Regions from separate parts of the Bradyrhizobium australafricanum genome, predicted to be linked through region 2. Evidence: predicted binding sites of a transcription regulator. Region 2 holds the regulator's gene; each other region holds the start of a gene.

What was found. Region 2 encodes LexA, which represses DNA repair genes until DNA is damaged. Its sites were predicted from a motif close to TGTTCNNNNTGTGTTCNG; they were not measured.
Region 1: J6525_RS32415 (PA0069 family radical SAM protein) is a predicted target of LexA. The motif match lies at 2,619-2,636, and genes of this name have one in related genera.
Region 3: J6525_RS28575 (ATP-dependent Clp protease adaptor ClpS) is a predicted target of LexA. The motif match lies at 2,469-2,486, and genes of this name have one in related genera.
Region 4: ruvC (crossover junction endodeoxyribonuclease RuvC) is a predicted target of LexA. The motif match lies at 4,248-4,265, and genes of this name have one in related genera.

What each region holds. Positions count from the first base shown of each region.
Region 1 is NZ_JAGKJL010000047.1:12,262-19,668, forward strand. It holds gene rnhB (ribonuclease HII) at 9-785, opposite strand; gene J6525_RS32410 (VOC family protein) at 862-1,308, opposite strand; gene J6525_RS32415 (PA0069 family radical SAM protein) at 1,431-2,597, opposite strand; gene J6525_RS32420 (glycosyltransferase) at 2,762-3,331, shown strand; gene J6525_RS32425 (bifunctional helix-turn-helix transcriptional regulator/GNAT family N-acetyltransferase) at 3,377-4,312, shown strand; gene moaB (molybdenum cofactor biosynthesis protein B) at 4,518-5,081, opposite strand; gene ypfJ (KPN_02809 family neutral zinc metallopeptidase) at 5,268-6,206, opposite strand; gene J6525_RS32440 (hypothetical protein) at 6,303-6,479, opposite strand; gene J6525_RS32445 (site-specific DNA-methyltransferase) at 6,588-7,407, shown strand, end outside.
Region 2 is NZ_JAGKJL010000042.1:45,128-52,534, forward strand. It holds gene J6525_RS30710 (MFS transporter) at 1-959, opposite strand, end outside; gene J6525_RS30715 (ComEC/Rec2 family competence protein) at 1,392-3,671, shown strand; gene J6525_RS30720 (hypothetical protein) at 3,668-3,895, opposite strand; gene J6525_RS30725 (hypothetical protein) at 4,041-4,469, opposite strand; gene lexA (transcriptional repressor LexA) at 4,726-5,430, opposite strand; gene J6525_RS30735 (molybdopterin molybdotransferase MoeA) at 5,674-6,885, opposite strand; gene J6525_RS30740 (HAD family hydrolase) at 6,912-7,407, opposite strand, start outside.
Region 3 is NZ_JAGKJL010000037.1:56,405-63,811, reverse strand. It holds gene J6525_RS28580 (tetratricopeptide repeat protein) at 1-702, shown strand, start outside; gene J6525_RS28575 (ATP-dependent Clp protease adaptor ClpS) at 710-2,440, opposite strand; gene J6525_RS28570 (mechanosensitive ion channel family protein) at 2,751-5,096, shown strand; gene J6525_RS28565 (LLM class flavin-dependent oxidoreductase) at 5,452-6,552, shown strand; gene J6525_RS28560 (flavin reductase family protein) at 6,662-7,216, shown strand; gene J6525_RS28555 (LysR substrate-binding domain-containing protein) at 7,321-7,407, opposite strand, start outside.
Region 4 is NZ_JAGKJL010000050.1:34,406-41,812, reverse strand. It holds gene ybgC (tol-pal system-associated acyl-CoA thioesterase) at 1-292, opposite strand, end outside; gene J6525_RS33580 (hypothetical protein) at 483-674, opposite strand; gene J6525_RS33575 (metallophosphoesterase) at 750-1,667, opposite strand; gene ruvB (Holliday junction branch migration DNA helicase RuvB) at 1,838-2,887, opposite strand; gene ruvA (Holliday junction branch migration protein RuvA) at 3,081-3,698, opposite strand; gene ruvC (crossover junction endodeoxyribonuclease RuvC) at 3,695-4,222, opposite strand; gene J6525_RS33555 (YebC/PmpR family DNA-binding transcriptional regulator) at 4,438-5,184, opposite strand; gene J6525_RS33550 (methyl-accepting chemotaxis protein) at 5,398-7,164, shown strand; gene J6525_RS33545 (methyl-accepting chemotaxis protein) at 7,362-7,407, shown strand, end outside.

The sequences.
Region 1 (7,407 bases), on a different contig from region 2:
GCCGCGCTTTACGCCGCTTCGGATGCCGCGGCTTCGCTTTCGGCGTCCAACGTGAACAGGTCCGGCTCCGCCGGGACCGGGAAATGCTTCAACCGCGCCGCGACGACGGGGGCGAAGAAGCTGCGGTGATGGCTGCTGGGGCCGAGCCGGTCGAGCGCCTCGAGGTGCTCGGGGACGGCATAGCCCTTGTGCTGCTCGAAGCCGTAGCCGGGACAATCCAGCGCCAGCGCGCACATCAGGCGGTCGCGCGTCACCTTGGCGATGATCGAGGCCGCCGCGATCGAGGCCACGATGCCGTCGCCGCCGATCACGGCATCGCAGTCGCAGGACGTGGCAAGCTTGTCGCGGCCGTCGACGAAGACGTGCTTCGGCATTTCCGGCAGCGCATGCACCGCGCGCGCCAGCGCCCACAGCGAGGCGCGCAGGATGTTGTCGCGGTCGATCCGCGCCCGTGACGCCACCGCGACCGAGAACGCTGCTGTCGCGCAGATTTCCTCGAACAGTTCCTCGCGGCGCTCGACGGTCAGCCGCTTCGAATCATCGAGGCCCTTGGGTATCCGATTTGGGTCCAGCACCACGGCGGCGGCGACCACCGGACCCGCCAGCGGCCCGCGCCCGGCCTCGTCGCAGCCGGCAACCGGCCAGACACCGCGCTTGATCAGCGCGCGCTCGCGCCGAAAGCTCGGCCGCGTCACCACGATGACGCGCTTGTCCGGCTTGGCCGGCTCGGCCGGTTTCTTCTTCGACGCAGTCTTTGACGTGCTGTTGGACTTGTCCCGAATCATGCGGGGATCGTGATCAAGCCCGGCCCGCGGCGCAACCTGGAACCTGGCGCCCTTCCCCGTTATTCAATTCGCCGCCCTAATCGGGAATTGACACCCGGCGGTCGTCGCGAACCTCAAAGCCCGGCGCGCGCACCACTTCCCAAGCGTGGCCGTCGGGATCGCCGAAATAGCCGCAATATCCCCCATAGCTGGTGGGCTGCGCGGGCTTCAGCAGCCTGGCGCCTTTCGACAACGCGAACGCCATCACACGATCGACCTCGGCGTCGTCGTTGCAGTTCCAGGCGATCGCGACGCCGCGGAACGCTGACGGCCGTGGTTGATCCGGCAGCCCGGCATCGGCGGCGAGCAGATGCCACGGGAACAGGCCGAGCACGGTGCCGCCGGTCTCGAAGAAGGCGACCTCCTCGCCGGTCGCGCGCATCTTCCTGGTGAAGCCGAGCGATTCATAAAAGCCGATGCTGGCGCGCATGTCGCTGACGCCCAGCGTGAGGACGGTGAAGCGTGCGGTCGGGGTGTTACTCATTGTTGCACTCACTGTTTGACGTCTTCGTAGCCCGGATGGAGCGAAGCGCAATCCGGGAAGTCTTCGGCCACGGGTCGAACAGACCCGGATTTCGCTGCGCTCCATCCGGGCTACGGGTCCGCCTAGAATAGACTGAGTTGCTGCCCGTTACGCTTCGGCTTGGCGAAGTGATCGGTGGTCAGCTTGGTCCGCCGCTTGTTGAAGCCGAGCTTTTCGCAGGCGATCTCGAAGCGGCGGCCGATCATCCAGGCCATCGGGCCGGTGCCCTTCATCCTGGTACCCCATTGCGAGTCGTAGTCGCGGCCGCCGCGCATGTCGCGGATCAGCGTGAAGACGTGACGGTAGCGGTCGGGATAGTTCGCCATCAGCCATTCGCGGAACAGATCGCGCACCTCGAGCGGCAGGCGCAGCAGTACGTAGCTCGCCTCCCTGGCGCCGGCATGTGCGGCGGCATCGAGGATTCGCTCGATCTCGGAGTCGTTCAGCGCCGGGATCACGGGTGCGACCATCACCGTGGTCGGGATGCCGGCGTCGGCGAGCCGCTTGATCGCCTCGAGCCGCTTCGGCGGGGTCGAGGCGCGCGGCTCCATGGTGCGGGCGAGTTTCGGGTCGAGCGTCGTCACCGAGAGCGCGACCTTGGCGAGATTGCGCTTGGCCATCCGTGCCAGGATGTCGATGTCGCGGGTGACCAGCGCCGACTTGGTGACGATGCCGACCGGATGGCCGGCGCGCTCCAGCACCTCGAGAATGCCGCGCATGATCTTCCGGTCGCGTTCGATCGGCTGATAGGGATCGGTGTTGGTGCCGATCGCGATCATCCGGGCCTCGTAGTCCGGCGCCGCCAGTTCCTTCTCGAGCAGCGCGGGTGCGTCCGGCTTGGCGAACAGCTTCGATTCGAAGTCCAGCCCCGGCGACAGGCCGAGATAGGCGTGGGTCGGCCGCGCGAAGCAATAGACGCAGCCATGCTCACAGCCACGATAGGGATTGATCGAACGGTCGAAGCCGATGTCGGGCGAGTCGTTGCGGGTGATCACCTTGCGCGAGGTGTCGAGCGCCACGCTGGTCGCAAATGGCGGCAGGTCCTCGAGGCTCTGCCAGCCGTCGTCGAAGGCAACGCGCGCCTCGGCCTCGTAGCGGCCGCTGGCGTTGGACTGCGCGCCGCGGCCGCGCCGCCGCTCGCGCTCGATCGCGACCGCAAGCTCGGGAAAAGGGGAAGGTGCACCCGCCGGGTTATCGGAGGGCGCCGTTACCGGCGGGTGCTTGAGGGCATGAGAGGATGCTCGGCTCATGCTTTGAAGCTAACACAGCACTAGAACAAATCAAGAACAAGAACGGAGAAATTCCACAGAACCTTGCTACAAAATTCTGCAGGCGAACAGGCTGCTTTGAATATGACAAGGTGATAACACGGCCGGAGTTTCTCCACCGTTTGAGCCATCGAAGCCTCAAAATCATGCTGAGCGTGATCATTCCAACCGACGGCGTCGAGCGCACCGCGGTCGCAACATTGGCGGCGCTGGTGCCGGGCGCGGCCGCGGGCGTCATCCGCGAAGTGCTGCTGGTCGACCGCGGCAACAGCGATGTGATGGAGCGCGTCGCCGACGTCGCCGGCTGCCGCTTCCTGCGCTTCGAGGGCACGCGCGCCGCCGCGCTTGCGGCAGGCGCGCGGCAGGCGCGGTCGCCCTGGCTGATGTTCCTGCATCCGGGCGCGGTGCTCGATGCCGGCTGGATCGAGGAAACCACCCAGTTCATCCAGATGGTGGCGGCGAGCGGCAAGGACCGCGCCGGCATCTTCCGCTACGCCCGCGCACCCTACACCGATCCCGGCCTGCGCGACGGCCTCAAATTCGTTGCCCGGATGATCACCGGGCCCTCGGCTGAACAGGGCCTTTTGATCGCGCGCGAGCATTACGAGCGGATCGGCGGCTACCGGCCCGACGCCCGCCGCTCCGAGGCGCGCCTGCTGCGCCGGCTCGGCCGCTCCTCGCGCACCATGCTGCGCAGCCGGATCATGGTGGCCTGAACAAAGCGCTTGCGGATTATTTGATTCCGTCAAATAATATGCTTGATGAAATCAAATTCCCATACCCTCGAGAGCCAGGTCGCCGCGGTCCGCGGCTTCAGCCGGTTCTATACCCGCAAGCTCGGCATCATCGAGCCGAAGCTGCTGCACTCGACATTCACGCTGCAGGAAGCGCGGATCATCTACGAGCTCGCACATCGCGAAAATTGCACCGCGACCGACCTGGTGCGCGATCTCGACCTCGATGCCGGCTTCGTCAGCCGCACGCTGGCGGCGTTGCAAAGGCGCCAGATCGTGACCCGCAAGCCGTCGAAGGCCGACAAACGCGTCAACGAGGTGGCCCTCACCGCCAAGGGCCGCACCGCAGCCGCCGACCTCGACCGCCGCTCGCGCAGCGAGGTCGGGGCGCTACTGAAGCAGATGGACGGCGACCGTCGCGCCGCGGTGGTGCGCGCCATGAGCACGATCGAGCAATCGCTGGAGCCGCCCGCCGGGAAACCGGTCGGCTTCCTGCTGCGCAGCCATCGCGTCGGCGACATGGGCTGGGTCGTCTCGCGGCAGGGACAAGCCTACGCGGAGGAATATGGCTGGGACATCAGCTACGAGGCGTTGGTGGCCGAGATCTGCGCGCAGTTTCTGCGATCGTTCGATCCGGCCCGCGAGCATTGCTGGATCGCTGAGGTCGACGGCGAGCCGGTCGGCTCGGTCTTCCTGGTCGACGGCGGCGACGGGGTCGCCAAGCTGCGGCTGCTGCTGGTGGAAGAAAAGGCGCGCGGGCTCGGCGTCGGCCGCGCCCTGGTTGAGCAATGCATCCGCGCCGCGCGCGAGAAGGGCTACACGAAGATGACGCTGTGGACCCAGAGCATCCTGGTCGCCGCGCGCGGCATCTACGCCCGCGCCGGCTTCCAGCGGGTCAAGGAAGAAAAGCACCACAACTTCGGCGTCGACCTGGTCGGCGAGACCTGGGAGCTGGAGTTGTGAAGCCGCAGCGCCGAGACGTCTGGACTGCGTAGCCCGGATAGAGCGAAGCGCAATCCGGGAGCGGTGCTGCCGCGGAAGAGACTGCCCCGGATTTCGCTTCGCTCCATCCGGGCCACGGAAGCTCATCCTTGAGATTCCGGGCTCGTGCTTCGCACGCCCTGAGAAGCGCAATTGCGCATCGGGGAATGACGTGGATAGAGGGTGCCTACGCGCTCGCGCCTTTCGCCTTCGGGCGGCGAAGATGTTCATCCAGCCGCGGCATGATCTCCACGAAATTGCAGGGCCGCGTGCGGTAGTCGAGCTGGGCGGCCAAAATGCCGTCCCAGCCGTCGCGGCAGGCGCCGGGCGAGCCGGGCAGGCAGAAGATGAAGGTCGCGCCCGCAACGCCGGCGGTGGCGCGGCTCTGGATCGTCGACGCCCCGATCTTGGCGTGGCTCAGCATGTGGAAGGCGATCGAAAAGCCGTCCATCCGCTTCTCGAACAGCGGCTCGACCGCCTCCGGCGTCACGTCGCGACCGGTAAAGCCGGTGCCGCCGGTGGTGATGACGGCATCGACGGCAGGATCGGCGATCCAGCGCCGGATCACGCCTCTGATCGCCTCGACATCGTCGGTGACGATCTCGCGCGCCGCGAGCTTGTGGCCGGCCGCGGTGAGACGATCGGCGAGCGTGGTGCCCGACTTGTCATCCGCCAGCGAGCGGGTGTCGGAAATCGTCAGCACCGCGATGTTGAGTGGGATGAATGATTTGGATTCGTCGAGTGAGGACATTTACACCTCTTTCCCATCCCGCTGACGTCATCCTGAGGTGCTCGCCTTGCGGTGCACTTGCACCGCTGGGCGAGCCCTCGAAGGATGGGCCACAGGCGCTTCATCCTTCGAGGCTCGCCGAAGAGGCGAGCACCTCCCGAGTGAGCCCTAATGCGCTCATCCGGGGATGACGCTACCGGCACACGGCTACAAGCTACCGCCGAACGTGTTGCAGGCTTGCACGGTGCCCTGTTGGTAGCCCCTCATGAACCACTCCTTACGCTGCGCGGCGGAGCCGTGGGTGAAGGAATCGGGCACCACCCTGCCCGTCGCCTGCCGCTGCAGCGTGTCGTCGCCGATCGCGTTCGCGGTGGTCAGCGCGGCATCGATGTCGCCGGCCTCGAGGAAGCCCGGCCGCTTCTTCTCCTCGCGGTTGACCCAGACGCCGGAAAGGCAATCGGCCTGCAACTCGACCTTGACCTGCAGCGCGTTGGCCTCGGCCTTGCTGCCGGCCTGCTGCTGCAGCCGGTTCACGCGCGGAATGATGCCGAGCAGGTTCTGGATGTGATGGCCGGCCTCATGCGCGATGATATAGGCCGCGGTGAACTTGCAGGCGTTGCCAGAGCAGCCGCGGAAGCGCGTCTCGACCTCGCGGAAGAAGCCGGTGTCGAGGAAGATGGTCTTGTCCGGCGGACAGTAGAACGGTCCCATCGCCGACTGCGCCATGCCGCAACGGCCGCCATTGGTGGCATTGCGGAACAGCACGATCTTCGGACCGGTGTAGGTCTGCCCGCTGGCCTTGAAGATATCGCTCCAGCGATCGTCGATCTCGCCGAGGATGCCGGCGATCATGCTGCCCATCTCGTCGGTCGGCGCGCCGCGCTTGGCCTGCCCGCCCGACGACTGCCGGTCGGTCTGGTAGGTCGGCGCCTGGCCGCCGCCGGTGAGAATCTCGGCGCCGCCGATCAGGATGCGCGGGTCGATGCCGAAGGCGTAGCCGAGCAGGCCGAGGACGATGATGGTGCCGATGCCGAGGCCGCCACCACCCATCGGAATGCCGAAGCCGCCACCGCCCCCTCCGCCCATCCCGCCTTCATCGCGACGGTCTTCGATGTCGTCGCTGCGGCGGAAATCATCATAGCGCATGGTGGTTTCCCTTCATTCCAGTCGGCGACCCAACGCGGGACACTCCAACTTAAAATTTCCATTCTGTTAATCAATATCCTGCCCGGCAATAATTGCCTAGTCCGGAAGAGGCGCATCCCTTGCGGTGCAAACGGCTGCGAATGAGGGCGAATCTACCGCGCGAATCGTGCCGGTTTGATGATCCGCATTTTTTTCGCCGAACGCGCTGATGTTGCAGCACAACGCCGACGGCACTGCGCCATGCCGCGCAAAAGATGCTGCAATCTTTTGCATGAAGATTTCCAATTAAGTCGATTTTTACTTTGCCGGGTCAATGTGACGCCAGTCGGTTGTTTAGTCCCGCGTCGCCGACAGCGTCGCCTGAGTCAGAGTTCTTGAGTCATGGTAGTGTCGCGTCGCGGGGCGTCTGCAAGGGCGCCCCGCACTAAATTTGAGAGTGCCCCATCGAGCCACATCGTCATTGGCGATTGCGTGGCCGAATTGTCGAAGCTTCAGGCCGGCTCGGTCGACCTGGTCTTCGCGGATCCTCCCTACAATCTGCAGCTCAAGGGCGACCTCAAGCGCCCCGATGAGTCGCATGTCGATGCCGTCAACGACGACTGGGACAAGTTCTCGTCGTTCGCTGCCTATGACGATTTCACCCGCGCCTGGCTGCTGGCCTGCCGCCGCGTGATGAAGCCGTCGGCAACGCTGTGGGTGATCGGCTCCTATCACAACATCTTCCGCGTCGGCGCGATCATGCAGGACCTCGGCTTCTGGCTCCTGAACGACATCGTGTGGCGCAAGTCCAATCCGATGCCGAACTTCCGCGGCCGCCGCTTCACCAATGCGCACGAGACCATGATCTGGGCCGCGCGCGACGAGAAGGCCAAGGGCTACACCTTCAATTACGAAGCGCTGAAGGCGTCCAATGAGGACGTGCAGGCACGCTCCGACTGGCTGATCCCGCTGTGCACCGGCGAGGAGCGCCTCAAGGATGGCGACGGCAAGAAGGTGCATCCGACGCAGAAGCCTGAGCAGCTGCTCGCCCGCGTGTTGCTGTCGTCCTCGAAGCCTGGCGATCTCGTGATCGATCCGTTCAACGGCACCGGCACCACCGGCGCCGTCGCCAAGCGCCTCGGCCGCAGCTATATCGGCTTCGAGCGCGACAAGGCCTATGCCGCCGCCGCCGAGGCGCGCATCGCCGCGATCGAGCCGCTGC
Region 2 (7,407 bases):
AGCGGATAGTAGGTGATCGCGGCAAGCAGCATTCCTCCGAGGATCACGGACTTGCGGCCGATCTGATCCGACAGCCAACCAAAGAAGATCAGGCTCGGCGTTGCGATCAACAATGCGGCTCCCACGATGTAGGCCGAGGTAACCGCATCGACCTTGGAGACCTGCTGCAGGAAGTACAGTGCCCAGAATTGACCACTGTACCAGACCACGCCCTGTCCAATCAGGACGACGATGGCGATCAGGATGTACTTGATGTTGGCGCTCAGGAAAGCTTCCCGCCAGGGATTCCTGGTCATCTGTCCCTGTGCCTTGATCTCCTGGAAAATCGGCGTCTCCTGGAGCTGCAGGCGGATGTAGATGGCGATGGCCACCAGCACGAACGAGACCAGGAACGGTACGCGCCACGCCCATTCGTCAAAGGCCTGATTGCCGGCCCAGGTTCGGGTCAGAACGATCACCGCCAGCGACACCACGATCCCGAGCGTCGGCGAGGTTTGTAGCCAGCCCGTGTAGTAGCCGCGGCTGTCGTCCGGAACATGCTCGGCGACGTAGGTGATGGCGCCGCCATATTCGCCGCCCAGGCAGAGACCCTGGATCATCCGCAAGCCGAACAGAACGAATGCGGCCGTCAGGCCGATCGACTGATAAGTTGGGATCAGTCCGATCGCTCCCGTTCCCAGGCCCATTCCGCTCAGCGTAATGAGGAATGTATATTTGCGGCCGACCCGATCGCCCATCCATCCGAACAGGAAGGCCCCCAGCGGGCGGATCAGGAATCCCGCAGTGAACAGCGCGATCGTGCTCAGCAGGGCTGCGACGGGGTGGGATTGCTCAAAGAACTTGACCGACAGAACCGCGGCCAGGCTGCCAAAAATATAAAAGTCGTACCATTCAATGATGTTTCCCACTGACGCAGCGACAATCACGCGGCGAAAATCGCTTGGTACTTGAATTGCCATGTGCTGCTCCTCTCAAAAGCAAACGCTACTCCTCGCGTTTTTCAGCGATCTATCCGCTCGCGGAGTGCGCGTGGTGCGCGGCGTTACAGGCGAGATTTGCGCGTTCGTCCGCAACGCCTGATCTCAGGGGAGTTGTGGCCACCTGAGAGGAGCTCCAGCGGCCTTCAAGTGCCGCGAGCCGTCACTGCCTCATCCCCGTCTCTTTGGGAGTGGAGGCATCGGAACAGTCTATTCCTAATGTGATCGGTATCTTAGTGAGACTTTCGGCTCGATCGATTTGACGCAGGCGGCAGCCGTGGCCCGGCGCGAGCTAGGCAAGGTCCAGGACGATCCAGGTACCCGGGCGTTGCCGGCCCGTATTCTGCATCCGTTCCGCTAGTCGGGTGACGGGGCCATCCGCTAGCCTGCCGCCCGGCAGAGATCGCAAGCGGAATGGCGGAGCAGGGCACGACGCCGGGCGGCAAACGCGGCTACGCGGGGACGTGGCCGCCGCGCACGGCTGCGCCGGTCGGCGGCTTTCTCTCGGCGCGCGCCGGCATCTGGAAGCCTCTCGTCGAGACATTGCGGCAATGGGCGCGCGCCGAGGCCGGCGCTGGCCGCCTGTTGCCCTGGGTGCCGGTGGCGTTCGGCACCGGCATCGCGTTCTATTTCGCGGCCGAGCACGAGCCGGTGCTGTCGGTCGCGGCCACCGTCGCAATCCTGCTCTGCCTGCTGGCGCTGCTGCTGCGGCGGCGCAGCGTGTTTCCCGTCATCGCGCTGCTGGCCGCGGTGGCCGCGGGCTTTGCGACGGCGACCTGGAAGACGGCGCGCGTCGCTCACACGGTGCTGGCGCGGCCGATGTTCTCGGTGGCGCTGACCGGCTTCGTCGAGACGCGCGACATCCGCGAGAAGACCGATCGTTTCGTGCTGCGCGTGGTTTCGATGGAGAGCCCGCGCGACATGACGAAGCTCAATCGGGTCCGGCTCTCGGTGAAGAAGGGCACCGCGCCTGATGTCGGCAGCTTCGTTGAGTTGAAGGCGCGGCTGTTGCCGCCGCTCGGGCCGCAGCGCCCGGGCTCCTATGATTTCGGCCGTGACCTGTATTTCCAGGGCATCGGCGCCTCCGGCTTCGTGATGGGCGCCGTCAAGACCAGGGAGCCGCCTGCGACCGGCGGCTTTGCGCTGCGCTACGCCGCCTTCATGCAGGGCCTGCGCGACGCCATCGACGCGCGGATTCGCACCACGCTCGACGGCGACCAGCGCGCGATCGCAACCGCCTTGCTCACCGGCCGGCGCGATGCGATCTCGACGCCGGTCAACGATGCGATGTTCATCTCGGGGCTCGGCCATGTGCTGTCGATCTCCGGCTACCACATGGCCGTGGTCGCCGGCGTCGTGTTCTTCGCGGTGCGCGCGCTGCTCGCGCTGTTTCCGGCGCTGACGGCGGGGCATCCGATCAAGAAATGGGCCGCGGCGGCCGCGCTGGTCGCCGCGGCGTTCTATCTGTTGCTGTCGGGCGCGGAGGTCGCGACGCAACGGTCGTTCTTCATGACCGCCGTGGTGCTGCTCGCCGTGATCGTCGACCGCCGCGCGATCACCTTCCGGACGCTGGCGGTGGCGGCGCTGATCGTGCTCGCGATCGCGCCGGAGGCGCTGGTGCATCCCAGTTTCCAGATGTCGTTCGCCGCGACGCTCGGGCTGGTGGCGCTGGTGCAGATCGGGCTGCCGAACCTGCTGGCGTCGCCCGACCATTCGGCGACCGCGCGCGTCGCGCTGTGGGGCGGGCGCGAGCTCACGATGCTGATGCTGGCCTCGCTGGTGGCGGGGCTGGCGACGACGCCCTATGCCGCATTCCATTTCCACCGCGTGACGCCCTACGGGCTGCTCGCCAACCTCGCGGCGATGCCGGTGGTCTCGGCGGTCGTGATGCCGGCCGGCCTGCTGGGGCTCGTCGCCATGCCGTTCGGCTTCGACGGCGTGTTCTGGGCGATCATGGGTCTTGGCATCGACTGGATGATCCTGGTGACGCAATGGGTCGCCGCACTCCCGGGCGCGGTCGGCCGCATGGCGGCGTTCGGCATCGGGCCGCTGATCGCAGCGAGCGCCGGCATCATCCTGCTCGGGCTGCTGCGCACGCCGCTGCGCTGGTCAGGCGCGGTGCTGCTGCTGGTGGCCTCGGTCTGGGCGCTCAGGGTGCCGCAGCCGGACGTGCTGATCTCGGGCGACGGCCGCAATGTCGCGGTGCGTGGCGGTGATGGACGGCTGCATCTGATGCACAGCGCCAAGGATGCATTTTTGGTCAAGGAGTGGCTGGCGGCGGACGCCGACGCGCGCACCGCCACCGATGCGTCGCTCGGCGAGGGCGTCTCCTGCGATGCCGGCGGCTGCGTGACCCAGGGACCCGGCGGCGCCTTCGTCGCGCTGGCGACCCGGCCGGAGGCCCTGGTGGACGACTGCGAGCGCGCAGGCCTGATCGTGACGACGCGGCCGGCGCCGCAGGGCTGCGCGGCATCGGTGATCGATGCCGAGCGGCTGCGCCGCCACGGCGCGCTGGTGCTGCGACGGAGCAGGGACGGCTACGCCGTCGATGCGGTCAAGCCCGGCGGGATCGACCGGCCGTGGTCGCCGGCGGTTCCCGGCGACGGCGAGAGCGAGACGACGCTACGCGCCCCCGCGCCGCGGCCTGCGGTGGATGCGACGCCGGCCGAGACCGATCTGCAGGGCGATGATTAGCCGTGGTCCGGCAAGGGCGCGCTCGGCAGCTCGAACAGGCCGAGATGGTATTCGTCGGAGTCGGGGCCGGCGTCGGGCTTCTTGACGAGGGTGAAGGAAGCCTCGGGAAATTGCTCCCAGACTTTCAGGTCGTCGGCCGTTACCGTCAGCCAACCGAACCGGAACATGTAGCGGCCCGGTTCCGTGACGCGTCCAGCCTTTTGCCATGTGACCTTATCGACCACCGCGCACGTCCTCCGTGCCCGATGATGCGCCAAGGTGCCGGCCGACGCAAATCTCCTTCTGCGCCCCGGAAGCGGGAGTCCGGGGTCGCCCGAAATTGCTTAGGTCATCCGCCGCCGAACAGCTCATTCCGCGGCGACGATGCGCTCAACCCAAAAACAGCGTTGCGAATGCGGAGGGCCGCCGCTCCACAACCTTCGGCTTCTGCTCGACCGGCGGATGCAGCGCCGGCAATTGCAGCACGCTAACGCGCTGTCCCTCGACCAGCTGGGTCACCAGCACATGGCTGCCGTCGGGGAATTCGACCGCGTCATGATGCCGATCAGGCACGTCGGGCTCGACTTCGTTGAACACGCCGACGCGATAGTTCAGCGTCTTGGTCCAGATCCAGCGGCTGTCGTAGCGAACGTTCTCGGCGAAAACGAGCTCGGTGCCCGGCAGCATGCAGACCGCGACAGTGGGGTCATTCTCCGAAGCAAAGCCGCGGGTCGACGTGCCGCGGAACGTCGTCGTGATCAGCGTCTCTCCGACAATGGCGGGGCGCGATGCCACGGCGTGCAGACTATAGTCACACATCGGATGGCTCCTCATTTCGAGGTAGCGACCCGTGCCTCTCCTTGAGGCATTAGGGCCTCTACCAGAGTGGACGATAGCGAACGAGCGTCTGCTCGTTTCTGGGCGATTGTACGACTGGTCCGAGATCGCTCCGATCACAAACACGCGACGCTGCGCGAGAGGTATCGGAGCGCATCGGGCAGGCCGTACGCTACACTATCATGCAAGGAACGATCCGACGTGTTGCTCGTTCCCGGCCGCCGCAAGTATTTGCAATTCAGTATTTGCGATAAAGGCCGATCAGCTTGCCCTGGATGCGGACCCGGTTCGGCGGCAGGATGCGCACTTCATAGGCGGTGTTGGCCGGCTCGAGCGCGATCGATGCGCCGCGGCGGCGGAAGCGCTTCAGGGTGGCTTCCTCCTCGTCGATCAGCGCCACCACGATGTCGCCGGTATTGGCGACGTCGTTACGCTGGATCAGCGCCATGTCGCCGTCGAGGATGCCGGCATCGACCATCGAGTCGCCGCGCACCTCGAGCGCGTAGTGCTCGCCGGCGCCGAGCATGTCGGGCGGCACGCTGATGGTGTGGCTGCGGGTCTGCAGCGCCTCGATCGGCGTACCGGCGGCGATCCGGCCCATCACGGGGACCGCGACCGGACGATTGCCGTCGTCCTCGGCAATTGGCGGCGTGCTGGCGCGCCGGCCGAGGGTGCCTTCGATGACACTGGGCGTGAAGCCGCGGCGACCGTTGCCGCCGCCGGCCGAGAGTTCGGGCAGCTTGATGACCTCGATGGCGCGGGCGCGGTTCGGCAGGCGGCGGATGAAGCCGCGCTCCTCCAGCGCAGTGATCAGGCGGTGGATACCGGACTTCGAGCGCAGGTCGAGCGCATCCTTCATCTCGTCGAAGGAGGGCGGTACGCCGGCCTCTTTCAGACGTTCATTGATGAAACGCAGTAGTTCGTACTGTTTGCGCGTGAGCATCTCGAGTATTCCCCCGGTTGATAGCGTCGTTCGATTCCGAGACTCTTCTGGTGGGGCCTGCAGGCCGGGCCTGACCTCATGAGCATGCGCTCGATGCACCTGCTTCCACGCGGCTTCCCGATTGTAGACACCAGTACTAGAAACAAATCATGAACGGACACTATATGTTCGATATGTGTTCCGCAACCACTTAATTTCCGGTGAACGTGTCGGGCAACGCACAATCGGCGGGGCGCGAAAACCCTATTCGGGCAGTGTCAGGATCTCGCATTCGCTGCCTTCGACGGCCGCCGCCGCGAACGGCGGGCGCACGAGAAGTGCCCGTGCCGCAGCGAGATTCCCGAGCAACGACGAGTCCTGCTGCGTCACCGGCGTTGCGATCAACGTGCCGTCCTCGCGCGCTTCGAGCCGTGCACGCAGATAGTCCTCGCGCTGGTCGTTGGCGGCGAGGTCGCGGCCGAGCAGGGCGCTCGTGCGGCGATGATGAATCACTTTCCGGCCGCTCAGCGCCCGAATCAACGGCACCAGGAACAGGAAGGCGCAGACATAGGACGACACCGGATTGCCGGGCAGGCCGATCACCCGCATCGCGCCGAGCCGGCCATGCATCATCGGCTTGCCGGGCCGCATCGCAATCCGCCAGAACGTCATGTCGACGCCCTCGGCTTCCAGCGACCGCTTGACGAGATCGTGGTCGCCGACCGAGGCGCCGCCTGTCGTGATCAGGACATCGGCACCGGCCTCGCGCGCCCGGCGGATGCCCGCCGTGGTCGCCTCCACCGTGTCGGCGGCAACGCCGAGGTCGACGGTCTCGGCGCCCTCGGCGCGCGCCAGCGCTCGCAGCGCGTAGCCGTTGGAATAGACGATCTGGCCGGGGCCGGGCTGCGAGCCCGGCATCACCAGCTCGTCGCCGGTCGCCAGCACCGCGACCTTCGGGCGGCGGCGCACCGCAAGTTCCGGATAGTTCATGGCGGCCGCCAGCGACAGCGCGCGGTCGGACAGGCGGCTGCCGCCGGCGAGCAGCACCTCGCCCGCACGGAAGTCGACCCCAGCCGGGCGGATGTGCCGCCCGACGCTGGCGGCCTCAGTGATCGTGATGTGGTCGCCGTCGACGGCGGTGTCCTCCTGGATGATCACCGCGTCGGCGCCATTGGGGATCACGCCGCCGGTGAAGATCCGCACCGCCTCGCCGGCGCCGACCGTCCGCTCGAACGGCCGGCCGGCGGCGACTTCGCCGATCACCTTGAGCCGGGCCTTTAGATCAGCCGCATCGGCGGCGCGCACCGCATAGCCGTCCATCGCCGACATCGGCTGCGGCGGCTGGGTGCGGAGCGCCGCGAGGTCGTGCGCAAGCGTGCGGTGGTAGGCGGCATCGAGCGCGACCATCTCCTCCGGCAGCGGTTCGGCGCCGGCGAGGACGGCGGACAGGGCATCGGCAACCGGCATCAGGGCCACGCTCAGAGCTCCTCAATTCTTAATGTTCAAATTCCAAGTGCGGTCAAAGCCCTTGCCACGTCATCCGTCGACGTCACGTGGATAGCATGAAGGCCGCGCGCCCGCGCACCTTCGATATTGGCGGCCAGGTCGTCGAAGAACAGGATCCGCGACGCCGGCACGCCGATGGCTTTTACCACATGATCGTAGGCCTCGGCGTCGGGTTTGCGGAAGCCGATGCTCGAGGACAGGAAGACGTTGCGGAAATGGCTGAGCAGCTCGGCATGGGTGACCGAGAAATGCGCGACATGGGCCGGATTGGTGTTGGAGAAGGCGTAGAGCGGCATCCGCTCGGCGGCCGCCGCGAGCAGCGGGGCGATGCCCGGCATCTCGCCGGTGAAGATCGCATTCCAGCCTTCGAGGAACTGGGCGTCCGTGATGTTGATGCCGAGCGTCCGGCGCAGGCTTTCGAAGAACGCCGCGTCGTCGATCCGGCCGATCTCGTGATGCTTGAAACTGTCGTCGACGACAAAGCGCGTGGCG
Region 3 (7,407 bases), on a different contig from region 2:
GTCGCGCTGCTGCGGCCGATGCTGCCTGATGTCGCGGTGTTCGCGCGCGGCGAGCCGTTGCCGCCGTTCGATCTGCAACTGCCGCTGCTCAGTCTGCCGCGGATCTTCCGCACCACCGTCGAGACCATTCCCGCAGCGACATCCTATCTGCGGGCGGATGCCGGCAAGCTCGCGCGCTGGCGCGAGGCGCTCGCCGGCGTGACCGCGCTGAAGGTCGGCGTGGTCTGGGCCGGCAATCCCAGGCACAAGGGCGACCGCCAGCGCTCGCTGCCGGTGGACGCCGTGCTGCCGCGGCTGGTCACATCAGGCGTGCAGCTCTACAGCCTGCAGAAGGAGCCGCGGCCGGACGATGCTCCGGTGCTGCGGGGCCTTGGCGCAGGTATCGTCGACCTCGCGCCGACGCTCGGCGATTTCGCCGACACCGCGGCGGCCGTCTGCGCGCTCGATCTCGTCATCGCCGTCGACACCTCGGTGGCGCATCTCGCCGGCGCCCTTGGCCGCCCGGTCTGGATGTTGTGTCCCTACGCGCTCGACTGGCGCTGGCTGCGCGATCGCGCCGACACGCCCTGGTATCCGACCATGCGGCTGTTCCGCCAGGACAAGCCGCAGGCCTGGGATCGCGTGCTGGCGTGCGTGTCGGAAGAGCTTGCGCGCGTTGCGGCCGGCGAACGGGAGTTGCTGTTGCCGGCAGCGGCGAAGTGATCGGGCATCACCCCGCACTCATCCCCTGCGCGCCGCCAAGCAGCTTGGCGTTGAGCCGGCCGCCGTCGAACAGCATTTCGTTCACCGCGCCGTCGACGTCGGAGGAGGTGACCTCGCGGCCACCGTCCCTGACGATGCTGGCCTGGGCGAGACGGCGCATCAGCTCCTTGATGAAGGCGGCGCTGACGCCTTCGGTGCGTCGCACGGCGTCGTCGATGACGGGCTGCGCGAGCGGCAGGCCCTTGCCGTAGAGCCGGATCAGCTTGCCACGTCCGGTCTCGTCGGGTAGCGGCACCTCGATCGCCTGGTCAATGCGACCGGGCCGGCCGGCCAGCGCGCTCTCCAGCTCTTCGGGACGGTTGGAGGTCAGCACGAACAGGATGTCGCAATCCTCCTTCAGGCCGTCCATCTCGTTGAGCAGCTTGTTGAGCAGCGATTCCTCGCACGGCCCGCCCATGTCCTCGCGGTCGCGCGCGATCAGATCGACGTCCTCGATCACCACCATGGTCGGCTGCAGCAGCCGCGCGAGGTTCATATAGGCGCCGAGCAGCCCGACCTGCTCGGCGGTGATGATCAGCGTGGTGTGATCCGGCAGGTTGGTGGCGAGATAACGAATGGTGTGGGTCTTGCCGGTGCCGGGCGGGCCGTACAGCAGGATGCCCTTGCGGGTCGACTGGCCGAGCTCGCGCAGCAGATCGCGGCTTTCGACAAAGCCGAGCACATTGCGATCGAGCAGCCGCAGCGTCCGGTCCGGCAGGATCACGTCATCGCGAGCGACCGTCGGCAGGCGATGCACGGTCAAGCCACGTGAACGTCCGCGATAATTGGCGCCATCCTCCAGCGACAGGATCTTGCCGCGATAGGATCGCGCTGCATGCACGGCGGCTTCCAGCTCGGCGAAAGTGCGCTGCACGAAAGCGTTGCCGGTCGCCCCGGCTGGCAACGCGAGCTCGATTCGCAGCGACGGTTCGTGATCATATTCGCGATGGAAGGTCAGCAGCACGGCGTAGCGCAGTTCGCCGGTTCGGCACAGCCATAGTCCATTGGCGAGGCATTTCACCGGCTCGGCCTCGCCGATATCGACATCGCGATATTGCGGCGGCGCGATCGCCGGCGCATTGCGGCCGGCCTTCATCAGCGCCGCGAAGTCCAGCGTCTCGTAGCGATATTCTTCATGGATGCCGAAGAAGTGGATTGGATCGGTGAACAGCTTGTCGATTGCGACCTGAACGTCGGCGCGCATGTGGCCCGGAAACTGTCGCGCCCGTGTCACGATCAGGTTGCGTGGCACGCCGGCGAAATGCCAGTCGAGCGCAACGTAAGCGGACCGAAACGTCTCGCCCGGCAATTCTTCCGAGCTGCGGCGTGCAGCGAGCAGGCAGTCGCTGCACAGCGACGCAGTCGTACCGGAGATCAGAATCTCCGTCACGGCCCTCGGGGCTTCGCAGAGATCGCAGGGGCGGCTGGCGTCGGCGGACTCGGTGGTGATCATCAACGGCTGGCCGTTGGAGCGGATCAGCCACTTCGCCGAGTTGAAGATTGCCCGCGCGACCGGTCCCGGATAGGGACCGCACGGAATGGCGCCCTTGGCCTCGATCAAGGCAGCGGAGGCGATGGCTTCCTGCTCGGATTTCCCGAACACCGTACGCAACAAATCCTGCACGAATTCCAGCGGGGTTTCATCGTCGTCGTGAATGAAGAGCCGCACCGGACCGTCGTCGCTAAACACGTCGTGCATGAGACCCCCGAAACGCAATTGGGAACAAAAGAACAAAGTAAGAACATCACGGCGGCTCCTGCGCGTCAAGCGAAAGATTCTGCGGTCTCACCCCTGACGTGTAGTGAGCCGGCCGGGAACGCGCACTGGAAGTGTAAACGCGGCTCAACGCCTGTGACGATTGTGTTGCGGCAAATGCCAAGAGATGGCCGTCACAGCGGCAAACTTCCGACACACCATCGGGGCGAAAAGGAGTATCCGACATGGCGCGAGCGCGAGAGCAGATTCTTCCCAAGGGTTTGCGGTCGCGCAGTTATTTTATGAGGCCCTCGTGTCGCACAAACTTCGCCTTGCGCTGCTTCTCGTCTTCACCTTGTTCGTCTCTCCCGCGCTGGCGCAGCCGGCCGCCAAGCCGGCGCCGCAGCAACCCGCTACCGGCGACGCGCTGACGCCCGAGCAGGCGAAACGTGCGCTCGACACGCTGCAGGACGACAAGAAGCGCGGCGAGATCATCAACACGCTGCGCGCCATCGCCAATGCCTCGCCGCAGGCGGCGGCCCAGCCTGCGCCTGCGCCCGAGCAGCATTCGCCGATCCCGCTCACCGCCGACAGCCTCGGCGCACAGCTGTTGCTGATGGTGTCCGAGCAGGTCGGCGAGATGTCGCGCGAGGTCGCCGACGTCGCGCGCACGCTGACGCATTTCCCGGCGTTCTATTACTGGTTCGTGCGCACCGCCAATGATCCGGTCGCCTACGGCCTCTTGATCGACATCGCCTGGAAGCTGGCGCTGGTGTTCGGCTGCGCGCTCGCCGCCGAATGGGTGGTGTTCCGCCTGATCAAGCGGCCGGTCGCGTTCCTGGAAGCGCGGCTGCCGCAGACCGCGCGCGTGCCGGTGCAGACGCTTGCCAGCGTCGATCCGCCGTCGTCGGTTGCCGACGTCACGCCGGCGCCCGAGTTGCAGCGGCGCCGGCTCAGCCTGGCGCGGGCCTGGCAGTCGCTGGTCCGGCTGCCCTTCGTGCTTGGACGCCTGCTGCTTGAATTGCTGCCGGTCGTCGTATTCGGCGGCATCGCCACCGCGCTGCTCGGCACCGAGATCGGCGATCAGTCGACCACGCGGCTCGTGATCCTTGCCGTCGTCAACGCCTATGTGTTCTCGCGCGTCTTGATCTGCGCGGTGCGCGCGCTGGCGGGGCCGTTCGGCCTGTTCCGCGTCCGTGCCGAGACCGCGGCCTATATCGAGATCTGGGCCCGGCGCATCGTCGCCGTCGGCGTCTCCGGCATCGCCTTTGCCAATGTCGCGCTGCTGCTCGGGCTGCATCGCGCCGGCTATGCCGCGCTGATCCGGCTCGTGATGTTGGTCGTGCATCTGTTCGTCGTCGTCATCATCCTGCAGTGCCGCCGCCAGGTCGCCGACGCCATCCGCGCGCCGGCCGATCGCACCGGGCTTGCGGCGCGAACGCGCAACCGTCTCGCGGCGCTCTGGCATGTGCTGGCGATCGCGCTCGACCTCGCGCTGTGGGCAGTGTGGGCGCTCAACATCCGCAACGGCTATTCGCTGCTGCTGCAATATTTCGTCGGCACCGTCGCGGTGCTGCTGGTCACCCGCCTCGTCACCATGGTGGTGCTGAGCCTGATCGATCGCGGCTTTCGCATCAGCCCGGAGCTGATCCAGCGCTTCCCGGGGCTCGAGACCCGCGCCAACCGCTATCTGCCGCTGCTGCGCAAGGTGGTCACGGCAGTGATCGCCTTCATTGGCTTCGTCGCGCTGCTCGAGGTCTGGGGCGTCGATGCCATCGTCTGGTTCTATGGCGGCCAGATCGGAAGCCGCCTGATCTCGGCGCTGGTGACGATCGGCATTGCCGCGCTTGCCGCGGCCGTGATCTGGGAAGTCGCCAATGCGCTGATGGACCGGCAGATCGACACCCTGTCGCGCGACGGGCATTACGCCCGCGCCGCGCGCTTGCGCACCTTCCAGCCGATGCTGCGAACCGCGCTGTTCTGCATGATCGTCGCGGTGGTCGGCCTCACGGCGCTCAGCGAGATCGGCGTCAATGTCGCGCCGCTGCTCGCCGGCGCCGGCATCGTCGGCATCGCGATCGGCTTCGGCTCGCAGAAGCTGGTGCAGGACCTCATTACCGGGCTGTTCCTCTTGATCGAGAACACCGTGCAGGTCGGTGACAACGTCACGGTGTCGGGCCTCTCGGGCGTGGTCGAGAACGTCTCGATCCGCACCATGCGGCTGCGCGCCGGCGACGGCTCGGTGCACGTCGTGCCGTTCAGCGCGGTGACCACGATCACCAACTCCAGCCGCGGCGCCGGCAATGCCGCGGTCAGCGTCAACGTGTCCTACAAGGAGGACACCGACCGCGCCGGCGAGGTGCTGAAGGACATCGTCGCCCAGATGCGCCAGGAGACGGCGTATCGCGCATTCATTCGAGGCGACCTCGAATTGTGGGGCGTCGACAAGGTCGACGGCTCGGTCGTGACCATCGTCGGCCAGATCCGCTGCACCGATAGCGGCCGCTGGGCGGTGCAACGCGAGTTCAACCGCCGCATGAAACGGCGCTTCCAGGAGGAGGGCATCGAGATCGCCTCGATGGGCCAGACCATCCTGATGCAGCTTCCTCCACCCTCCGAGCCCGATACCAACGCCCAGCCGCGCCGCGCGGCGGGCTGATCCGGCGCTCCGCTTCACCTCGCCCCGCTTGCGGGGAGAGGTCGAATTCGAGCGAAGCTCGAATTCGGGTGAGGGGAAGTCTCCGCAAGAGTATCTGCTTCCGTGTGTGCGAAGGCAGCCCGAGCCAACCAGCGGGAATGCTTGCCGGCGCGTCTCACGATTGCGACACGTCTCGCGACAGTGAGACGCCGCCAGCCTTGCCAAGCCCGCTGACCGGCGCGCAGCCGGCCGAAATCCGGCCGTTCTCACCCATTCCCTGCGACTTCCTCCGCTGGCACAGCGCTTGCTGATCGTCATGCAATGCGCGGCAAGACGCATTGCACAACTGAACCCAACGCGAAGGAAGGAAACGCACATGGAGCTTGGCTACTTCACCATGCCCTCGCACCCGCCGGAGTGCGGATTGAAGGAGGGCCACGACTGGGACCTGCAGACGCTGCGCTGGCTCGACGAGCTCGGCTATCAGGAAGCCTGGATCGGCGAGCACCATACCGCACCCTGGGAGCCGCACCCGTCGCCTGATCTGCTGGTGGCGCAGGCGCTGCTGCAGACCAAGAATCTGCGCATCGGGCCCGGCGGCTTCCTGCTGCCGTATCATCATCCCGCTGAACTCGCGAACCGCGTTGCGATGCTCGATCATCTCTCGAACGGGCGCCTCAACTTCGGCGTCGCGGCCTCCGGCCTGCCGAGCGACTGGGCGATGTTCAATGTCGACGGCATGTCGGGCCAGAACCGCGACATGACCCGCGAGGCGCTCGAGATCATCCTGAAGATGTGGTCCGAGCCAGGACCCTGGACGCACAAGGGCAAGTACTGGACGGTGAGCAAGCCGGACACGATGTTCGACTTCCTCAAGCCGCACATCAAGCCGTTGCAAGGGCCGCACCCGCCGATCGGCGTCGCCGGCCTGTCGAAGAATTCGGACACCTTGAAGCTCGCCGGCGAGCGCGGCTTCATTCCGATGAGCCTCAACCTCAACCCGGCCTATGTCGGCAGCCACTGGGATTCGGTCGAGGCCGGCGCGGCCAAGACCGGCCGCAAGCCGAGCCGCAAGGACTGGCGGCTGGTGCGCGAGGTGTTCGTGGCTGATACCGACGAGGAGGCGTGGAAGCTGTCGACCGGCGACATGATGGGCCGGATGATGAGCGAGTACTTCCTGCCGCTGCTCGGCCATTTCGGCTTCAAGGACTATCTGAAGCACGCACCCGACGTGCCCGACAGCGACGTCACCGTCGAATATTGCGCGCGCCGGAATTGGATCGTCGGCTCGCCCGCGACGGTCACCGAGAAGATCGAGAAGATCTACCGGGAAGTCGGCGGCTTCGGCGTCCTCTGTGTGTTCGGCTTCGACTACAAGCACAAGCCGGAAGCCTGGCGGCACTCGCTGGACCTGCTCAAGAACGAGGTGATGCCGCGGCTCAAGCATCTCGGCGCCGAGTTCGAGAAGGCTGCATGACAGCTGCGCGGGGTGCGGGGCTTGCCTCGCACCCCGCCTCGCATATCTTGAACGAAGTGTTTTTACCGAAGCATGATCCGGAGGATCATGCTCAAACAGGGTTTGCGGCATGACGGTCGACGCACAGAGTTTCAAGCAGGCGATGCGCCATTGCGCGGGCGCCGTCGCGCTGGTGACGGTCGGCTCCGAGACCGGGCAGCGCACCGGCCTGACCGTGACCTCGGCCTGCTCGCTGTCGGACAATCCGCCCTCGGTGCTGGTCTGCGTTAACCGTAACGCCAGCGCGCATCAGCGCATCCGCGAGGAGCGCCATTTCGTCATCAACTTCCTGAACGAGGACCACGCGCTGCTGGCGCTGACCTTCTCCGGCCAGAAGGGCGTCAACGGCGACGACCGTTTTGCGTTTGGGCGCTGGACCACCGGCGCCACCGGCGCCCCGGTGCTGGAGGATGCCGTCGCGGCGTTCGACTGCGTGCTGGCGCAGGAGCTCGAGACCAAGACCCATTCGATCTTCATCGGCGAGGTCCAGCACGTCCGCGCCGCGACCACGGTCGACCCGCTGATCTATCTGCGCTCTGGCTTCCAGAGCGTGCGCAACATCCATGATCCGGTCGAACTCGGCGACCTCGACGCACGGCGTGTCAGCTGGAACGAGTTTTCGTAAGGCTTGCGCTTAAGGCCTTCCCCCGCATCTCTTGATGATCTGCGCGCCGGCCATCTCGCCTGACGGCAATTCGGTTGCCTGAGACCTGCTGCTCCGCAGCGAGCCTAATCCTCGAACAGCACGCGCTCATTGGCGAAGATGTCCGCGAGATGCCGGGCAACGGTGCCGACGAGAGGGTCATTTCGGTCGCG
Region 4 (7,407 bases), on a different contig from region 2:
TCGGCCAGGTCACGACGTCGAGCACGTCGTCCATCCGCGCCGGCTTGAGGAAGTCGAGCGTCATCGAGCGCACGACAAAGGCGAAGCCGCCGGTCTCCTCCTGCGCTTCATCGAACAGCGCCTGCTGCTCGGCGCCCATCAGACGAAGATGATTGGTACGGCCGCGCTCCATGAAGCGCAGGTAATTGGCGTGATAGACGATGCCGGAAAAATCGGTGTCTTCGTAATAGACGCGGACCTGCATATGGTGGCGGCCGTCGCGGATCTGGCCGTCGAGAATGGGTGAGGTCATTTCGAAAACTCTCGTTCGATGTCCCTGCGGCCGTCGAGAACGCGAACGATCACGATCCGATCCGTTTCCACCAAATAGAATGCAATGCACCCCTCGATCAACAGTCCGCGTAATGATGGCCGCAGTTCGCTTCGGTCCGGACCAAGCAAGGGAATGCTCGCAGGGAGACAACGATCCGCAGGCTCATGGTCTATCGCCGGGTTCGCGAGCGCGCCTGCTTGAGGAATTCTTCGAGATCCCACGGAACGACGCGGCCCGCCTCGACATCGGCCATCCCTTCGTCGATCGCGTCCTTAAGCGCCCGAAACTTCCTGGCCTGGGACAGGAGGTAGTCAGCCGCCTGCTCCTGCATGTCCTCAGGCAGCAACTCCAACGCTTCCACGGCTTTCTCAACGGCTGAACTCATACGCATAATATAGCACGGCGCGCCAGAATAGACAGCCATCAGCCTGGTTGATCAGGACACCACGGGCCCCTTTGCGCCGAGCGTGACCTGCACGATCTCGGGCGGCACGCCGAGGCGGAACGGCATGATGCTGCAGCCGAGGCCGCCGGAGACGACGACGTCGCATTTCAGCTTGATATGGCCATAGGCGAGCCGCATGCCGTGCTTCACCGGCACCGCCGGCGACCAGCCGAGCAGCCGGACCTGCCCGCCATGGGTGTGGCCGGACAGCTGCAACGCGACGCGCGAGGGCACGCGGAGCGCGACGTCGGGCTCATGCGCGAGCAGGATCACCGGCGCGTCGTCCGTGACCTTGGCAAGCGTCGCGTTGAGATCGTCGACGCCGATGCGCGAGACCTGGCGATAGGGCCGCGCCGCCATGAAGGCGAGCTGGTCGCCGAGACCGGCGAGCCAGAACGGCCGGCCGTCCTTGGCGAGCCGCACCGCGTCGTTCTCGTAGACCGGAATCCCCGCCCCCTCCAGCGCGCGGCGCGCCAGCGGGATGCCGCGCCCCAAGCGCTGTACCGCCTTGTCTTCCCAGTAGTCGTGGTTGCCGAGCACGGCGTGCACGCCGAGCGGCGCCTTCAGGCCCTTCAGCACCGCGGCCCAGTCGGAGGCCGGAATGAAGCGCGTCACATGACGCAGCCCGGCGACATAGTCGCCGAGCAGCACGATGATGTCAGGGTTCAGGGCGTTCGTCCGCTCGACGATCTCAGCGATGCGATCGAGCGACATCCAGGGATCGCAGGCGTGGATGTCGGCGAGTGCGGCGATCTTGAGCGGAAAGTCCGCCGGCCATTGCCGCGGCGACAGATCGTAGCGCGTGAGCGCGAGGCGGACGACCGGCTCGCTCAAGCCATAGGCCGCGGTCGAAGCGGTGGCGGCGGTCAACCCGCCGAACCCGCGCAGAAAATGACGACGTGAAATCATGGATGTGTGATCGGTGATGCCTGAGCGATCATACGCTCTCTGATTGGAGCGAAATTGGGCCGCGTTTGTGCAGACCGCCTGCAAGATGTAGCAATGGTTAGCGGGCAAGGTTAGCGGCGGGCGCGATGCATTGCATCAACACGCGTTTTCACGTCTTCGAGAGCGCGGGTTTAGTCCTCGTCGCCATTGCCGCCGAACAGGCCGAACTGCGAGGGATCGCGGCTCGGCTCGGCGAGCCCGAGATGGCGGAAGGCATGCGAGGTCAGGAGCCGGCCACGCGGAGTACGCTGCAGATAGCCGCATTGGATCAGATAGGGCTCGATGATGTCCTCGATCGCATCGCGCGGCTCCGACAGCGCCGCCGCCATGGTCTCGACCCCGACCGGCCCGCCGCCATAGTTCAAAGCGATGGTGGTAAGGTAACGGCGATCCATCGCATCGAGCCCGGCGCTGTCCACCTCGAGCGCGCTCAACGCCCGGTCGGCGATGCCGCGGTCGACGGAATCGGCATCGGCGGCGGAGGCAAAGTCGCGCACCCGGCGCAGCAGGCGGCCGGCGATGCGCGGCGTGCCGCGGGCGCGGCGCGCGATCTCGTTGGCGCCGTCGGCCGTCATGCCGATGTTGAGCACGCGGGCACCGCGGGTGACGATCTTCTCGAGCTCTTCCTCGGTGTAGAAATTGAGCCGGATCGGAATGCCGAAGCGGTCGCGCAAGGGATTGGTGAGCAACCCCGCACGCGTCGTCGCGCCGACCAGCGTGAATTTCGACAATTCGATCTTCACAGAACGCGCCGCGGGACCTTCGCCGATGATCAAATCGAGCTGAAAGTCCTCCATCGCGGGATAGAGCACCTCCTCGACCGCCGGGCTGAGGCGATGGATCTCGTCGATGAACAGCACATCGCGTTCTTCGAGATTGGTCAGCAGCGCCGCGAGATCGCCGGCCTTCGCAATGACAGGGCCGGAGGTGGCACGAAAGCCGACGCCGAGCTCACGCGCGACGATCTGCGCCAGCGTGGTCTTGCCGAGGCCGGGCGGACCGACGAACAGCACGTGATCGAGCGCCTCGCCGCGTTTCTTCGCAGCCTCGATGAAGATCGAGAGATTCTTGCGCGCCTGGGCCTGACCGACGAACTCCGTCAGCGACTGCGGCCGCAGCGCGGTGTCGCCGACATCGTCGGAGCGGCGTTCAGGCGAGACCATGCGCGAGGGCGTGTTCATGATGCGAGACTAACATGAGATTGTTCTCCCTCTCCCCGCTCTTGCGGGGAGAGGGTTGGGGTGAGGGGCTCCTTCCGCGAGCGCACTGTGTGTCGAGACCTGGACCCCCTCACCCGGGTCGCATCTGCGATGCGATCCGACCTCTCCCCGCAAGCGGGGCGAGGTGAAGGACAGAGGCGCTCCAATCCACTGATCACTTCGACAATTCCTTCAACCCGAGCCGGATCAGCTGCGCGGTCTCGGCCTTCTCACCCGCGCTGCGCGAGGCGGCGGCGATGGCGGCGGCGGCCTGCGGCTGGCCGTAGCCGAGATTGACCAGCGCCGAGATCGCGTCGGTGACCGGACGCGGCGCACGATTGTTGTCGATCGCACCCGAGAGCTGCACCACCGCGGGATCGACATCGGCAAAGCCCGGCGCCTTGTCCTTCAATTCGCTGACGATACGCTCGGCGACCTTCGGCCCGACCCCCGGCGTCCGCGCCACCGCCGCCTTGTCGCGCAGCGCGATGGCGTTGGCGAGATCGGTTGGCGGCAGCGTGCCGAGCACCGCGAGCGCGACCTTGGCGCCGACCCCCTGCACCGTCTGCAGCAGGCGAAACCATTCGCGCTCGTGATCGCTGCGGAAGCCGAACAGTTTGATCTGGTCCTCGCGGACATAGGTCTCGATCGAGAGCACGGCAGCGCCGCCCGGCGACGGCAGCGCCTGCAGCGTGCGGCTCGCGCAGTGCACCTGATAGCCGACGCCGCCGACGTCGAGGATCACGTAATCCTCGCCATAGGAATCGATCAGGCCCTTCAGCTTGCCGATCATAGGCTCGCCACCCTGAGCCGCAGCGCGGTGCTCTGGCGGTGATGCGCGTGGGTGATCGCGACCGCGAGCGCGTCCGCGGCGTCGGCGGACGGCGGCTCGGCTTTCGGCAGCAGTATCTTCAGCATCACCTGGATCTGGTTCTTCTCGGCATGTCCGGCGCCGACCACGGTCTTCTTGACCTGGTTCGGCGCATATTCGGCGACCGAGATACCGAACATTGCGGGCGCCAGCATGGCGACGCCGCGCGCCTGGCCGAGCTTCAGGGTGGCAACGCCGTCCTTGTTGACGAAGGTCTGCTCGACCGCCGCCTCCACCGGTCTGTGGTCGGCGAGCACAGCAGCCAGCCCCTCATGGATCGCAAGCAGCCGGTTCGCCAGCGGCAGATTGTCCGGCGGCTCGACCGAACCGCAGGCGATGTAGACGAGACGATTGCCTTCGGTCTCGATCACACCCCAGCCGGTGCGGCGGAGACCCGGATCGATACCGATGATGCGGACGGGAGAGCGAATCGGCTGGGATGTCATGGGGTAGTGATACCGCCTGCGCCGGGAGAACGAAACACAAACGGAGCCTCATCCCCTGCCGCGGTCGTTGTACTCGGCCCACTCGTCATCCCCGCCTAGTGCGCAATTGCACACGAGAGCGGGGATCCAGTACGCCGCGGCCTCTCGGATCAAACGCAGGTCTCTGGAATACTGGGTCGCCCGGTCCAGCCGGACGACGACAGCAGTGCAAGCGACTAGCCGCCCATCTTCGCGATCAGAGCGTCGGACACCTCGAAATTGGCGAACACGTTCTGCACGTCGTCGTGCTCGTTGAGCAGGTCCATCAGCTTCAGCAGCTTTTCGCCGGTCTCGTCGTCGACCGCGACGGTGTTCTGCGGTTTCCAGGTCAGCGCCGCCTTGCGCGGCTCGCCGAACTTCGCTTCCAGCGCTTTTGCGACTTCGCGGAAAGTGTCCTGCGAGGCGTAGACCTCGTGGCCGCCCTCGCTGGAGACCACGTCGTCGGCGCCGGCCTCGATCGCGGCATCCAGCATGGCGTCGTCGGAGGCGACCTTGGCGTCGTATTCGATGATGCCGGTGCGGTCGAACATGAAGGCGACCGAGCCGGTTTCGCCGAGATTGCCACCCGACTTGGTGAAGAAGGAGCGGATATCGGAAGCGGCGCGGTTGCGGTTGTCGGTCAGCGCCTCGACGATGACGGCGACGCCGCCGGGGCCATAGCCCTCGTAGCGGATCTCGTCATAGTTCTCGCCTTCATTGCCGGCGGCCTTCTTGATGGCGCGGTCGATATTGTCCTTGGGCATGTTCTCGGCGCGGGCCGCGACCACGGCGGCGCGCAGCCGCGGATTCATCGCCGGGTCCGGGGTGCCGAGCTTGGCCGCCACGGTGATTTCGCGGGCCAGCTTGCCGAAAAGCTTCGACTTCTGGGCATCCTGCCGGCCCTTGCGGTGCATGATGTTCTTGAATTGGGAATGGCCGGCCATGCGACGTCTCTTCGGAGCTTAGGGTCTGAACAGGGATGGAAAACGCGGCCTTATAGGCCCCTCACGGTCAAAATCAAAGGATCGGCGGGGCCCTCCGGCGGAGGAATACTACCGCAAGCCGGAATATGAGGCACTTGTTAACCATGACTTCATGCCCGGGTGCGAGGATCGCCCCGTCCCGCCGCAACTTTCCACAGCCCCCAAAGAGCCCACATGGCGTTCGGTTTGTTTCGAAAGCAAGTGCCGGAGCCGGCTGCGCCGGCCGTCGCGCCGCAGGTTCCAACCGCGGCCGCAGCCCCTGAGGTCTCGACCGAGACTGATTCGGCCAAGGATTCGTCCAAGGAGATCCTGGAATTGCTGGAACTCGAGCTCGGCGCGATGATCCGCCAGCTCGAACGCGCCGCGAGTTCGGTCGCCGACGGCGCCGAGGCGACGGCAGCCAAGCTCGCGACCATCCGCGCCCGCACCGACGCGCTGACCGGCCGCAGCAGCGATGCGCAGAGCACCGCGACGACGTTCTCGCAAGCCGCCGACCGTTTCACCCACTCCGCCGAGGGCATCGGGGCGCAGGTGCGCAGCGCGAGCCAGCTCGCCGACGACGCCGCGGCCGCGGCGCGCGAGGCCACCGCCAACGTCGATCGCCTGCGCGAATCCTCGGCCGCGATCGGCAACGTCGTCAATCTGATCGCCCAGATCGCGCGGCAGACCACGCTGCTCGCGCTGAACTCGACGATCGAGGCGGCGCGCGCCGGTGCCGCCGGCAAGGGCTTTGCGGTAGTCGCAACCGAGGTCAAGGCGCTGGCGGTGCAGACCCAGAGCGCGACCGAGGAGATCACCCGCAAGATCGAGGCATTGCAGAAGGACGCCACCGGATCGGCGGACGCGGTGCACCGCATCTCCCAGGCGATCGAAAAGATCCGCCCGGTGTTCGAGAACGTCAACGGCGCGGTTGCCGAGCAGAATGAAATCACCGGCGAGATGGGCCAGAACGCCGCCTCCGCCTCGCACTTCATCGTCTCGGTCGGCACCAGCGCCGGCGAGATCGACAGTGCAACGCGCGAAGCCGCCGCGCATGGCGACAATGTCGCCAGGGCCGGCAAGGCGGTGACCGCCTTCGCCCAGAAGCTGAAAGCGCGCTGCGCGGTGCTGCTGCGCCAGGACGAGCGCGGCGATCCGCGCAAGAACGAGCGCCTGCCCTGCAGCCTCAAGATCGAGATCACGACCGCGCGCGGCATCGTCACCGCGCCGGTCTACGAAATCGCGATGGACGGCATCCTGATCGGCGGACCCGATGCCGAAAAGCTGCCGGTGCAGGAGACCCTGAACGCGACATTGCAGGAGATCGGCGCGTGCCGGATCCGGATCGGCGAGCGCTCCAAGGCAGGCAGCCAGGCCCGCTTCGAGGCGGCAACCGCCGAGCTGCGCGAAAAAATCGAAGACCGGATGTGGGCGATCCACGAGGAGAACGCCGAGCTCGTCACCCGCGCGATCGAAGCCGGCAGCACGCTGAGCAAGATGTTCGAGAACGGGCTGGCGAGCGGCGCGATTACGATCGCCGACATGTTCGACACCGACTATGTCGAGATCGCAGGCACCAACCCGGTGCAGTACCGCACCAAAATGCTGGACTGGGCGGAGCGCACGCTACCGGCGTTCCAGGAGGCGTTCCTCGCCAGGGACAAGCGAATGGCGTTCTGCGTGATGATCGACCAGAACGGCTATCTGCCGGTCCATAACAAGCTCTACTCGCAGCCGCAGCGGCCGGGCGACGTGGCATACAACACCGCCAACAGCCGCAACCGCCGCATCTTCAACGACGCCGCGGGCCTCGCCGCCGGCCGCAACCAGCGCGCCTATCTGATCCAGACCTATGCGCGCGACATGGGAGGCGGCAACACGGTGATGATGCGCGAGATCGACGTACCGATCCGCGTGCGCGGCCGGCACTGGGGCGGTTTCCGCACCGCCTACAAGCTTTAGCGGCTTCGTAGCCCGGATGCAGCGAAGCGTAATCCGGGATGCGTGTTTCCACGGGCAGGAGTCCCGGATTTCGCTGCGCTGCATCCGGGCTACACAGTGCGCGCTCAGGCAAGACCGGCAGCGCGAATCACGCTTTAGGGTTGGAATGGGGAATGCTGCGGCGGCCGACAGGCCGCTGTAACGGAGGAAGCGTCGACATGTCGGCCGCGCAGCTTGCAGTTCTGGATACGTCATCGGACCGAA